Regions from separate parts of the Streptomyces sp. NPDC037410 genome, predicted to be linked through region 1. Evidence: riboswitches for the same ligand, from Rfam matches in the RefSeq annotation. Region 1 holds a riboswitch; the other holds the start of a gene.
What was found. A riboswitch is a leader RNA that binds a small molecule or an ion and turns the genes downstream of it on or off. The one in region 1 is predicted to bind glycine.
Positions count from the first base shown of each region.

Region 1 (6,412 bases):
GTCGACTCCAGCTCGCCACAGGTCTCGCCCTCGGTGACGGTCTCGCCGACCTCGGGGAGCTGGGCGTAGACGACGTCACCGAGCGCGTTGGCCGCGAATTCCGTGATGCCGACCGTCGCGACGCCGTCGACCGGCGCCGACAGCCACTCGTGCTCCTTGGTGTAGCTCAGCTGCTGGGGGTTGCTCATGACCTGATTCTCCTGGATCGGGGGAGTACTGATGAACGTGGGTCTTACGGGATGAGACGCGGAACGAGACGACTGCGTCACTTCTGGCGCTTGTAGAACGGCAGCGCCACGACCTCGTAGGGCTCGTGGGTGCCGCGGATGTCCACACCGACGCCCTCGGTCCCGGGCGTGGCGTGGGACGCGTCGACGTACGCCATCGCGATCGGCTTTCCGAGGGTCGGGGACGGGGCGCCGGAGGTGACCTCGCCGATGACCTCGCCGTTCGCGACGACCTGCATGCCGGCGCGCGGGACGCGGCGGCCCTCGGCGATCAGGCCGACGAGCTTGCGCGGCGGGGCGGTCTCGGCGCGCTCGGCGGCCTTCTCCAGGGCCTCGCGGCCGACGAAGCGGCCCTCGTTCGTCGTCTTCTCGAACTTCACGACGCGGCCCAGGCCGGCGTCGAAGGGGGTGAGGGCCGTGGTCAGCTCGTGGCCGTACAGCGGCATGCCCGCCTCCAGGCGGAGCGTGTCGCGGCAGGACAGGCCGCAGGGGATCAGGCCGACGCCCTCGCCCGCCTCGGTCAGCGCCTTCCAGACGCCCTCGGCGTGCTCGGGCTTCAGGAACAGCTCGAAGCCGTCCTCGCCGGTGTAGCCGGTGCGGGCGATCAGCGCGGGCACGCCGGCGACCGTGCCGGGCAGGCCGGCGTAGTACTTCAGGCCGTCCAGGTCGGCGTCGGTGAGCGACTTCAGGATGCCGGGGGACTCCGGGCCCTGGACGGCGATCAGGGCGTACGCGTCGCGGTCGTCGCGGACCTCGGCGTCGAAGCCCTCGGAGCGGGCGACCAGGGCGTCCAGGACGACCTGGGCGTTGGAGGCGTTGGCGACGACCATGTACTCGGTCTCGCCGAGGCGGTAGACGATCAGGTCGTCGAGGATGCCGCCGTTCTCCTGGCAGATCATCGTGTAGCGGGCGCGGCCGTTGCCCACGGTCGAGATGTTGCCGACGAGGGCGTGGTCGAGGAGCTCCACGGCCTGCGGGCCGGTGACGGTGATCTCGCCCATGTGGGAGAGGTCGAAGAGGCCGGCCTTGGTGCGGACGGCGTTGTGCTCGTCGCGCTCGCTGCCGTAGCGCAGCGGCATGTCCCAGCCGGCGAAGTCGGTCATGGTCGCGCCCAGCGAACGATGCAGGGCATCGAGGGCGGTCAGACGGGGGGCAGTGCTCATGGGGTGGCTCCCGGGTCCCAAGGGCGTGATCGGTGACGAAAACACATGACGGGCGAGGACGTCCTCCCCATCTGTCATGGAACCTGAGAGGTTCACCGAGGGCATCCCGGCGCCGACGAAACGGCGCCGAGTGGTCGGCTTGCACCTTGGGTGGGGACACCCAGGGGTGTCCCGCTTTTCAGATCTGCCTCATCCACGCGGTACGGGGCCTGAGAGATTCAAGGGAGGGTCTTGCTCCTTCGGCGCCCGGACGCGCTCGGCGGTCCGGAACTCTCCCGCGCGGATTCGAGCGGCCGGTATGCGGTTGTACGGCGACTGTGCGCGCCTGGCGCGCACATCATCGCACGCGGTGTCGGCGGGGCAAATCACTTGTGCCGCATTACCGTTTCTTTACACTTCTTGGGCAAGGGTCTCCTCGGGTTCTCCTGAGGCCCGACAGGGGGGAGCGCGATGAGGATCCAGCACACCGGCGCATACGCGGCGAGTACCGGCATACCGTCCCAGCGGGCCCGCGCCCGGAGCCGCGGCCGCCTCCTGCGGGACCTGCGCGAGCGCGGCGGCCGCGGCCCCCGCACCCTCACCTTCGCCGCCGGCGACCTCGTCGTCGTCTCCGGGCTGCCCGGCAGCGGCAAGTCCACCCTGATGAAGCGCGCCGCCCAGGGCAGCGGCATCGACTCCCAGGACGCCCGCGAGCGCTGGGAGGCCCGCATGCCGCGCCTCCTCCCGTACGCCGTCTACCGTCCCCTCGTACGGATCGCCCACTACGCCGGACTGCGCCGCGCCCTGCGCTCCGGCGCGAGCCTGATCGTCCACGACTGCGGCACCCAGTCCTGGGTGCGGGGCTGGCTCGCCCGCGAGGCGCGGCGGCGCGGCCGCGCCCTGCACCTGCTCCTCCTCGACGTCACCCCGGACACCGCGAAGGCCGGCCAGCACGCCCGGGGCCGGGGCGTCTCCGCGTACGCCTTCGCGCGGCACCGGCGGGCCGTCGGCCGGCTCCTGCGGGCCGCCGAGTCCGGCAGCCTGCCGCACGGCTGCGCCTCGGTGACCCTCCTCGACCGGGACTCCGCCGACGCCCTCCGCAGGATCGGCTTCCGGCAGGCCGCCTGAGGGGTTCCGCCCCGAGCCGGTCCTCGCCGCGCGCCCCGCCGATCCCCCGGGCGGCCCGCGGCTTCCAGGGTGCGCCGCCCGGCGCCGGTGTCCCCGGCCGTGTCCCGGGGCGGGACCGCGGGCGGTCCGGGACGCCCGTACCCTCCCTTTTGGCCGCGGCGGCGGCGACGCGGCGTTAGGGTGCTGCCGGGCGGCCGGTGCGGCAGGCCGTGCGAGAAGGGGAAACGCGACCGTGGACGTGACGTGGCCGGGCAACGAGCTGGAAGAGGTCCTTGCCGCCTCCCTGGGCAACCCCGAGGCCGGGGGACGCCTCGTCGAGGTGCTGGGCCGCAGCCCGGTCTGGGTGCCCCTGCCCAACGGCGGCGGCCCCGACAGCCAGGACCTCGACCTCGCCACCATGGAGATCGAGGGCGCGGCCTTCGTCCCCGTCTTCAGCTCCGAGCAGCAGTTCCTCGCCTGCGTCGGCGACCACATGTCGTACACCGTCGCCCCGGCCCGTGACTTCGCCCGCGGCCTGCCCCCGCAGCTCGGCATCGTCGTGAACCCCGGCGGCACCGTCGGCGTCCCGCTGCCCCCGCCCGCCGTCGCCGAGCTCTGCCGCGTCGGCCGCACCCCGCTCGACGGCCCCGCCAGCGGCGGCCGCGTCCGGCTCTTCGAGCCCGACTGGCAGGACGACCCGGTCGACTTCCTCGCCGCCGCCTCCGCCGAGTTCGAGGCCATCGGCACCGTCGCCACCGCCCGCCGCGCCCTCGCCAGCGTCGAGGGCGGCGAACCCGCGCTCTTCATCGGCGTCCAGGTCTCCCACTGGGAGGGCGCCGACCGCACCGCGCCCCTGGACGCCCTCGGCCGCGCCCTCGGCCGGGTCGAGGTCGCCTGGCCGGTCAACCTCATCCTGCTCGACATGGCGCAGGACCCGGTCGGCGACTGGATGCTGGAGCGGGTGCGCCCCTTCTACCAGCGCGCCGCCGTGTGACCGGCCCCCTGTTTAAGCTGAACTGACCGAGTCGCTGAACTGACCGCGTCGCTGGAAGACGCACGTGGTGGACGGAAGAGGGGCGGGACCCAGGGTGAGCACGACCGCTGCGGCCGGGGGACAGGTCGAGCACATGCTGCGCCAGGTGGCACCCGGACGCTACGACGCGTACGAGCAGCTGCTGCACGCCCTCGCCGACGGCGAGCTCCGGATGCTGCTGTGGCAGGGCGCCCCGGGCTCTCCCGACGCCCAGTACGGGAACATGGAGGTCGACGGCTTCGGCTACGCGCCCTGCGTCACCTCCGCCCAGGAGCTCGCCGCCTCCGGCTGGAACCGCGCCCACGAGCTCGTCACCGGCCGCGACATCGCCCGCGCCCTCTACCCCGACCGCTGGGGCGTCTGGCTCAACCCGCACGCCCCCGGCGGCGGCGTCGGCATCCCGTGGGCCGACCTGCGCCGGATCGCCACCGGTCTCGACCGGATGCCCGCCGGTCCGCTGCGCGTCACCGAGCCCGCCCTGGAGATCCCGCAGTTCTACGCCCTGCTCACGCAGAACGCCCACCGCACCCCGGCCGTCCGGGCGCTGCGCCGCGGCTGGGTGCAGCCGGCGCTCGGCTCCCCGTACCTCGTCATCGGTCTCGACCTGTACGACACGTCCCCGGCGGCCGTCGACCACGTCCGCTCGATGATGCGCCAGTCGATCGGCGCCGTCCCCGACGGGCTGCCCGTCTCGACGGTCGCGCTCTCCGACGCGTACGACCCGGTGGCGCTGTGGCTGCGGGCGAACGCGCGCCCCTTCTACGACCGCGAGGCGCACGCCGGGCGCGGATCCGCCGCCGTACCGGGCTACGGATACCCGCCGGCGACACCGTCCGGATACTGAGACGCCCCTCCTGTCCCACTTGTCCCCAAAGGCCTCCGGAGTCCGCTCCGGAGGCCTTCGTTCACACCAATTCGGCCGCTCACGACACCAGTTGAGCGACATGTCCGATTGCGGGCGAGTGGGCCCCGGTTGGTCCGCTCACGTGATCTCGACGTCCGGATAACGGAAGTCGCAGCACCGCATCACGGTTGAGCAAACATTGCCCTTCAGGTCTGGCGGGTGATCGCAAGCGCGTTGAAGACTCCCCGCTAACACCGGGCCGTCGGCCCTTTGTACGGGCCGCGTCACACGCGGCGTTCAGGACAGTTCCGCACCATCAGTGGCGGGTACGGGCCGGCCACCGCCGGCCGGGAGGGTCTAAGGCACTGTGACCGCACCGATCGAGACCACCGGATCGGCTGCCGAGGTGCAGCCGGAGGCTGTACTCATGGGGGCCAAACGGAGCCAGATCGAAGGCCGTTCCCTCGGACGGATCGCCTGGACGCGCTTCAAGCGCGACAAGATGGCCGTCGCGGGTGGCATCGTCGTCATCCTGCTCGTGCTCCTCGCTGTCCTGGCCAAGCCGATCCAGGCGATCTTCGGCCTGGACCCCAACGAGTTCCACCAGGACCTCATCGACCCGGCGCTCCTCTCGCCCAAGGGTGCCTGGGGCGGCATGAGCTGGGACCACCCGCTCGGCGTGGACCCGCAGTTCGGGCGGGACATCCTGAGCCGGATCATCGAGGGCTCCTGGGTCTCGCTGCTGGTCGCGGGCGGGGCCACCGTGCTCTCCGTGGTCATCGGCGTGATCATGGGCGTCGTCGCCGGCTTCTACGGCGGCTGGGCCGACACCCTCATCAGCCGCATGATGGACACCTTCCTGGCCTTCCCGCTCCTCCTCTTCGCGATCTCCCTCTCGGCGACCCTCCAGGACGGCGCGTTCGGCCTGTCGGGGCTGCCCCTGCGGATCGGCGTGCTGATCTTCGTGATCGGGTTCTTCAGCTGGCCCTACATGGGCCGGATCGTGCGCGCCCAGACGATGAGCCTGCGCAACCGTGAGTTCGTCGAGGCGGCCAGGTCGCTCGGCGCCCGCGGGCCGTTCATCCTCTTCCGGGAGCTGCTCCCGAACCTGGTGGCGCCGATCCTCGTCTACGCGACGCTGCTGATCCCCACCAACATCCTGTTCGAGGCCGGCCTCAGCTACCTCGGCGTCGGTATCGCGCCGCCGCAGGCCTCCTGGGGCGGAATGCTCACCACCGCGGTCGACACCTACCAGGCCGATCCGCAGTACATGTTCGTGCCGGGCCTGGCCATCTTCATCACGGTCCTGGCATTCAACCTGCTGGGCGACGGGCTGCGAGACGCCCTCGACCCTCGCAGCAAGTAACCATCGATAGAGGGGCTTTCCTCAGGTGAAGACGAAGAGAGTGACCGTTCTGGTCGCCACGACTGTGGTGCTGGCGCTTGGCGCGTCCGCCTGTGGCGGCTCGAAGGACGACAAGGGCGGCAAGAGCGGCGCCGGTTCCGCGGACGCGGCGCTGACGTCCCTCGTCAACAAGTCCGACAAGAAGGGCGGCACCGTCTCGTTCGAGATGTCGGACGAGCCGGACTCCCTGGACCCGGGCAACACGTACTACGGCTGGGTCCAGAACTTCTCCCGCCTGTACGGCCGGACCCTGACCTCCTTCAAGCCCGCCCCGGGCAAGGAGGGCCTCGAGGTCGTCCCCGACCTCGCGGAGTCCCTCGGCAAGCCGAGCGCCGACGCGAAGACCTGGACCTACACCCTGAAGAAGGGCCTGAAGTTCCAGGACGGCACGCCGATCACCTCCAAGGACGTCAAGTACGCCGTCGAGCGCTCGAACTTCGCCCCCGAGGCGCTGTCGAACGGCCCGACGTACTTCAAGGCGCACCTCGTCGGCGGCGACGCGTACCAGGGTCCCTACAAGGACAAGAGCCCGGCCGGCATCGCCTCCATCGAGACGCCGGACGACACGACGATCGTCTTCAAGCTGAAGAACGCCTTCGCGGACTTCGACTACCTGGCGACCTTCTCGCAGACCGCTCCGGTCCCGCGCGCGGC
Region 1 covers NZ_JBVJWR010000028.1:49,063-55,474, forward strand. Annotated here, with positions in the region: gene gcvH (glycine cleavage system protein GcvH) at 1-188, opposite strand, end outside; gene gcvT (glycine cleavage system aminomethyltransferase GcvT) at 266-1,390, opposite strand; glycine riboswitch at 1,452-1,577, opposite strand; glycine riboswitch at 1,579-1,678, opposite strand; gene ACZ7HT_RS33005 (AAA family ATPase) at 1,841-2,497, shown strand; gene ACZ7HT_RS33010 (enhanced serine sensitivity protein SseB) at 2,730-3,470, shown strand; gene ACZ7HT_RS33015 (enhanced serine sensitivity protein SseB C-terminal domain-containing protein) at 3,604-4,353, shown strand; gene ACZ7HT_RS33020 (ABC transporter permease) at 4,721-5,719, shown strand; gene ACZ7HT_RS33025 (ABC transporter substrate-binding protein) at 5,745-6,412, shown strand, end outside.

Region 2 (6,412 bases), on a different contig from region 1:
ACGAGCTGTCGTGAAATACCTGCGGAAGACCGTCCGTGGGGCAAGACTGGGACCGGAACCGAACCGAACCGACGGGGGCGGCCATGAGCGCGCAGAGCCGCAGGACATCCACCACGACGCAGCGAAAGAACCCACCCATGTGCCAGCATCAGCCTGCCTGTCCCACCGCCGACTCCGCCGACCGTGAGGCGGCCCGACTGGTGGCACACCATCCGGAGCAGGGCTGGAGCCTGCTGTGCAACGGCGTCCTGCTCTTCGAGGACACCGGTGAACTGCTGCCGGACGGGCAGATCATCGCCCCGCACCGGCCGCTGACCGCGGGACAGGTGACGACCGCCGCCTGAAAGGGCGTCGGAGGACACCGTACGAGGGAAACGCCGAGGGCCGGCGCGGAGGAGATCCTCCGCACCGGCCCTCGGCTCGTGCTCAGTTGTCGTACTCGTCCAGCGGCGGGCAGGAGCAGACCAGGTTCCGGTCGCCGAAGGCGCCGTCGATGCGGCGCACCGGCGGCCAGTACTTGTCGGCGGCCGAGACACCGGCCGGGAAGACCGCCTCGTCGCGGGTGTACGGGTGGTTCCACTCGCCGCCCAGCGCGGCCGCGGTGTGCGGGGCGTTGTGCAGCGGGTTGTCGTCGGCGGGCCACTCGCCCGAGGCGACCTTCTCGATCTCGGCGCGGATCGCGATCATCGTGTCGCAGAAGCGGTCGAGCTCGGCCAGGTCCTCGGACTCGGTCGGCTCGATCATCAGCGTGCCGGCGACCGGGAAGGACATCGTCGGGGCGTGGAAGCCGTAGTCGATGAGGCGCTTCGCGAGGTCGTCGACGCTGACGCCGGTGGCCTTGGCCAGCGGACGGATGTCGACGATGCACTCGTGCGCGACCAGCCCGTTCGGACCGGTGTAGAGCACCGGGTAGTGCGGCTCCAGGCGCTTGGCGATGTAGTTCGCGGCGAGCACGGCGACCTGGGTGGCGCGCTTGAGGCCCTCGCCGCCCATGAGGCGCACGTACGACCAGGAGATCGGCAGGATGCCGGCGGAGCCCCAGGGGGCGGCCGAGATCGGGCCGACGCCGGTCTCCGGGCCCGCGGTGGGCTGGAGCGGGTGGTTCGGCAGGTACGGGGCGAGGTGGGAGCGGACGCCGACCGGGCCGACGCCGGGGCCGCCGCCGCCGTGCGGGATGCAGAAGGTCTTGTGCAGGTTCAGGTGCGAGACGTCGCCGCCGAACTTGCCCGGCTTGGCCAGACCGACCAGCGCGTTGAGGTTGGCGCCGTCGACGTACACCTGACCGCCGACCTCGTGGACCTCGGCGCAGATGTCGGCGACGTGCTCCTCGAACACACCGTGCGTGGACGGGTAGGTGATCATCAGCACGGCGAGCTCGTCGCGGTACTGGGCGATCTTGGCGCGCAGGTCCTCGACGTCGACCTCGCCGTCCTCGGCGGTCTTGACGACGACGACCTTCATGCCGGCCATCACCGCGGAGGCGGCGTTGGTGCCGTGCGCGGAGGACGGGATGAGGCAGACGGTGCGCTGCTCGTCGCCGTTGGCGCGGTGGTAGGCGCGCACGGCCAGGAGGCCGGCGAGCTCGCCCTGCGAGCCGGCGTTCGGCTGGATCGACACCTTGTCGTAGCCGGTGACCTCGGCCAGGCGCTCCTCCAGCTCGGTGATGAGCGTGACGTAGCCCTGGGCCTGGTCGATCGGGGCGAAGGGGTGGATCTGGCCGAACTCGGGCCAGGTCACCGGCTCCATCTCGGTGGTCGCGTTCAGCTTCATGGTGCAGGAGCCGAGCGGGATCATGCCGCGGTCGAGCGCGTAGTCGCGGTCCGCGAGCTTGCGCAGGTAGCGCAGCATCGAGGTCTCGGAGCGGTGCGCGTGGAAGACCGGGTGGGTCAGGTACGCGTCGGAGCGCAGCAGACCGGCGGGGAGGGTGTCCTCGGTGGCGGCGTCCAGGGCCGCCACGTCGGCGGTGACGCCGAAGGCGCCCCAGACCGCGGCGAGCTGCGCGCGGGTGGTGGTCTCGTCGCAGGAGACGTACACCAGGTCGGCGTCGGCACGGTAGAGGTTCACGCCGGCCTCGCGGGCGGCGGCGACGACCTCGTCGGCCTTGCCGGGCACGCGGACGGCGAGCGTGTCGAAGTACGAGCCGTGCACGACCTCGACGCCGCCGGCGGTGAGACCCGCGGCGAGGATGGCGGCGTAGCGGTGGGTGCGCTCGGCGATCTGCTTCAGACCGTCCGGGCCGTGGTAGACGGCGTACATGCCGGCCATGACGGCGAGCAGCACCTGGGCCGTACAGATGTTGCTGGTGGCCTTCTCGCGGCGGATGTGCTGCTCGCGGGTCTGCAGGGTCAGGCGGTAGGCCTTGTTGCCGTCGGCGTCGACGGAGACACCGACCAGCCGGCCGGGCATCGAGCGGACGTGCTTGTCCTGGACCGCCATGTAGCCGGCGTGGGGGCCGCCGAAGCCCATGGGGACGCCGAAGCGCTGCGTCGTACCGACGGCGATGTCGGCGCCCAGCTCGCCCGGCGAGGTGAGCAGGGTGAGCGCGAGCAGGTCGGCGGCGACGGTGACGATCGCGCCGAGCTCGTGCGCGGCGTCGATCAGCGGCTTGATGTCGCGGACGGCACCGGAGGCGCCCGGGTACTGGAGGAGCACACCGAAGACACCGCGCTCGGCGACCTCGGCGGGGATGCCCTCGCTCAGGTCGGCGACGACGACCTCGACACCGGTCGGCTCGGCGCGGGTCTCGATGACGGCGACGGTCTGCGGCAGGGCGTCGGCGTCGACGAGGAAGACACCGTTCTTGACCTTGCCGATGCGGCGGGACAGCGCCATGGCCTCGGCGGCGGCGGTGCCCTCGTCGAGGAGGGAGGAGCCGGCGGTGGGCAGACCGGTCAGGTCGGCGACCATGGTCTGGAAGTTCAGCAGGGCCTCCAGGCGGCCCTGGGAGATCTCCGGCTGGTACGGCGTGTAGGCCGTGTACCAGGCGGGGTTCTCCATGACGTTGCGGAGGATCACCGGCGGGGTGAAGGTCCCGTAGTAGCCGAGACCGATCATCGGGGCGAGGACCTGGTTGCGGTCGGCGAGCGCGCGCAGCTCGGCGAGGACCTCGGCCTCGGTGCGCGCGGCCGGCAGGCCCAGCGCCTCGGCGTTCTTGATCACGTCCGGCACCGCGGCGGCCGTGAGCTCGTCGAGCGAGCCGTAACCGACCTGGGCGAGCATCTTGGCCCGAGCCTCGGCGTCGGGCCCGATGTGCCGCTGCTCGAACGGGATGCCCTGTTCGAGCTCGGAGAGCGGAGTGCGGTTGGCGGTCATGTACGGAGGCCTCCTGGTCGTCACGACCTGCGAGGGGCACCACGGCGCGGGTACCCGGACGGCCTCCCCCTCTGTCATTTCAACCTGAGAGTTTCACCGGCACGCCTCGCGGCACGCCGGCTTTCACCGTCGGTGAGAGCGGAATGCCGTCGGACATCCGCTCTGCTTTCCAGAGTGACCTCGTCCGCGCGGTACAGGGGCCTGAGAGATTCCGGGGAGGATTTGCTCCTTCGGCGCCCACCGGAAGATTTCTCCGGGGGACTCTCCCGCACAGGGTCGACAGCCACAACCAGCCTACCAGCGCGGTTGCGGCTTCCATCGCTCAAGTGGCCGACATCCCAGTTGTGCACTTTCGTAGGGGTGTAGAGCAGTTGCGACCAGTTGGAGGGACCGTGCAGACCGATATCGATCCGCGCAGCCTGATAGGCCGCAAGGCGTTCGACCGGAACGGGCACAAGATCGGAACCGTGGACGAGGTGTACCTGGACGACGCGACCGGCATCCCCGAATGGGCGGCCGTCCGCACGGGCCTGTTCAGCCGGGACGCCTTCGTCCCCCTGGAGCCGAGCGCCCTGCTCGACGACGGCCTCCACATCCCGTACGAGCGGGCCCTCATCAAGGACGCCCCCGACTTCGGCGTGGGCCGCCACCTCTCCCCCGAACAGGAACTCCAGCTCTACCGCCACTACAGCCTCGCCCTCCCGCCCCCGCCCGCGGACACCCCGGACCGGGACTTCGGCCGCCTGGCGGGCCAGGACGGCGCCTGAGGCCCCGGACCAGCGGCCACCGGAAGACCCGCACCGCACGGCCGGTGCGGGTCAGGCCGCCGCGTCGTCCCCCCGGACCAGCGGCAACGGTTCCGACGGCTCCAGGTCCGGGTCGTCCACGGCGAACGTCCGCACCCGCCCCGGCCCGGACCACGGCTCCTCGAAGCGCACCGTCACCCGGCCGACCCCGCTCCCCTGGACCCAGCCCGCCCCGTACACGGCGTGCCGCACGTCACGCCCGGGTGCCCACCCCCGCTCGGCGGTCTCGGTCGCGGTGGCAGGCGAGGCCTCGGCCTCCTCGGACGCGGCCTCCTCCGCCGCCGGCCGCTCCGCGGCCTCCGCCGCCGCCTCCGCCTGGGCGAACAGGTCCTCCTGCGTGTAGTCCGCGAGCCCGCTCACCCCCACCCCGAGGAGCCGCACGCCCCCCGTCGTGTCCACCGCCTCCAGGAGCCGCCCGGCGGCCTCCCGTACGACCGCCGGGTCGTCCGTCGGCCCCCGCAGTGTCTCGGACCGGGTCAGCGTGGAGAAGTCGTACCGCCGCACCTTCAGGACGATGGTCCGCCCCGAGTGCCCCGAGGCCCGCAGCCGCCCCACGCACCGCTCCGCGAGCCGTTCGACCTCGATCCGGATCCGTACCCGGTCGTGGATGTCCGCGTCGAAGGTGTCCTCGACGGACACGGACTTGGCGTCCCGCTCGGCCACCACGGGCCGGTCGTCGTACCCCTGGGCCATCCTGTACAGCGAGGTCCCGTGCGCCCGCCCGAGCAGCCGTACGAGCTCGTCCTCGCCCGCCTCCGCGAGATCGGAGACGGTGGTCATCCCGGCGCGCCGCAGATGCTCCCCGGTGGCCGGCCCGACCCCGGGCAGGATCCGCACCGACCGCGGCCCGAGCAGCTCCCGCTCGGTCCCGGGCTCGATCAGGACGAGCCCGTCCGGCTTGGCCTCCTCGGAGGCGATCTTCGCGATCATCTTGGCCCCGGCCAGCCCTACGGACCCGGTGAGCCCGGTCGTCGCGAGGATGTCCACCCGCAGCCGCTCCCCCACGGCCCGGGCGCTCGCGCTGTCGTCGGCGATACCGCCGGCTTCGAGGTCGACGAAGGCCTCGTCGAGGCTGAGCGGCTCCACGAGCGGGGAGAGCCGCCGGAGCAGCTCCATGACCTGGTCGCTGATCGAGCGGTAGAAGGCGAAGCGCGGCACGAGATAGGCGGCGTTCGGCGCGAGCCGTCGCGCCTGGCCCATCGGCATGGCCGAGTGCACGCCGAAGCGACGGGCCTCGTAGGAGGCTGTGGCGACCACACCGCGCGGCCCGAGACCGCCGACGACCACGGGCTTTCCGCGCAGGCTGGGCTTCGACGCCTGCTCTGCGGCGGCGAAGAAGGCATCCATGTCGAGATGCAGGATCGTGGGCGCGGCTCTCACACGTCCGATGCTGCCCTACGCCACTGACAACGCCCCCGCGGAACGCCCGGGAACCCCGGGCGAACCCCGGCAGAGGACCTCAGACCGCCCTGTCGCGCCGCCGCCGCGCCAGCTCGTCGCCCGGGTTGTGCCCGATCAGCGTCTCGCCGGTGTCGACCCGCTCCCCGTGGAGCTGGGACAGCGCGGCCTCGACGTCGCGCCAGACGACGCCGACGGCGATGCCGAAGACGCCCTGCCCGCCCTGGAGGAGGTCGACGACCTCGTCGGGCGAGGAGCACTCGTAGACCGTGGCCCCGTCGCTCATGAGCGTCATCCGCTCCAGGTCCCGGAAGCCGCGGGCCCGCAGGTGCTGCACGGCGGCCCGGATGTTCTGCAGGGCCACCCCGGTGTCGAGGAAGCGCTTGACGATCTTCAGTACGACGACGTCGCGGAAGCTGTAGAGCCGCTGCGTCCCCGACCCGTACGCGGGCCGCACGCTCGGCTCGACGAGTCCGGTGCGTGCCCAGTAGTCCAGCTGGCGATAGGTGATCCCGGCAGCCGCGCAGGCCGTCGGTCCGCGGTAGCCGATCGCCGCGTCGGCGATGCCGGCACCGGTGTCCGTCCCGAAGTCGCCCACACTGCCGTGAAGCGGATACGGACCGCTCTCCCCGGACACGCGTCCGAGCGAGCTCCCTGCCGTACCGTCCGCGCTGCTCATCACGCCGACCCTCCGTCCTTGACCTGCCCACACGAAGGTAGGCAGTCACCCGGGGTGCGTCAACGATCGCCACACTCGGCACGCCGAGTGATAATCACCCTGAGAGTGGTTTCACGTACCCCACTCCGGGGAAAGGCTACTCGAATGCTCTGACGGCACTCCGCGAACGACCTCCGGCCGCACCGCTCCGCCTCACTGACTGCTGCTCCCGAAGTCC
Region 2 covers NZ_JBVJWR010000005.1:393,528-399,939, forward strand. Annotated here, with positions in the region: gene ACZ7HT_RS11320 (DUF5999 family protein) at 138-344, shown strand; gene gcvP (aminomethyl-transferring glycine dehydrogenase) at 427-3,312, opposite strand; glycine riboswitch at 3,492-3,591, opposite strand; gene ACZ7HT_RS11330 (PRC-barrel domain-containing protein) at 3,705-4,079, shown strand; gene ACZ7HT_RS11335 (DNA polymerase IV) at 4,131-5,498, opposite strand; gene ACZ7HT_RS11340 (MerR family transcriptional regulator) at 5,578-6,195, opposite strand; gene ACZ7HT_RS11345 (bifunctional nuclease family protein) at 6,388-6,412, opposite strand, start outside.
Region 2: linked by a shared signal. The riboswitch ahead of gcvP (aminomethyl-transferring glycine dehydrogenase) and the one ahead of gcvT (glycine cleavage system aminomethyltransferase GcvT) in region 1 are both predicted to bind glycine.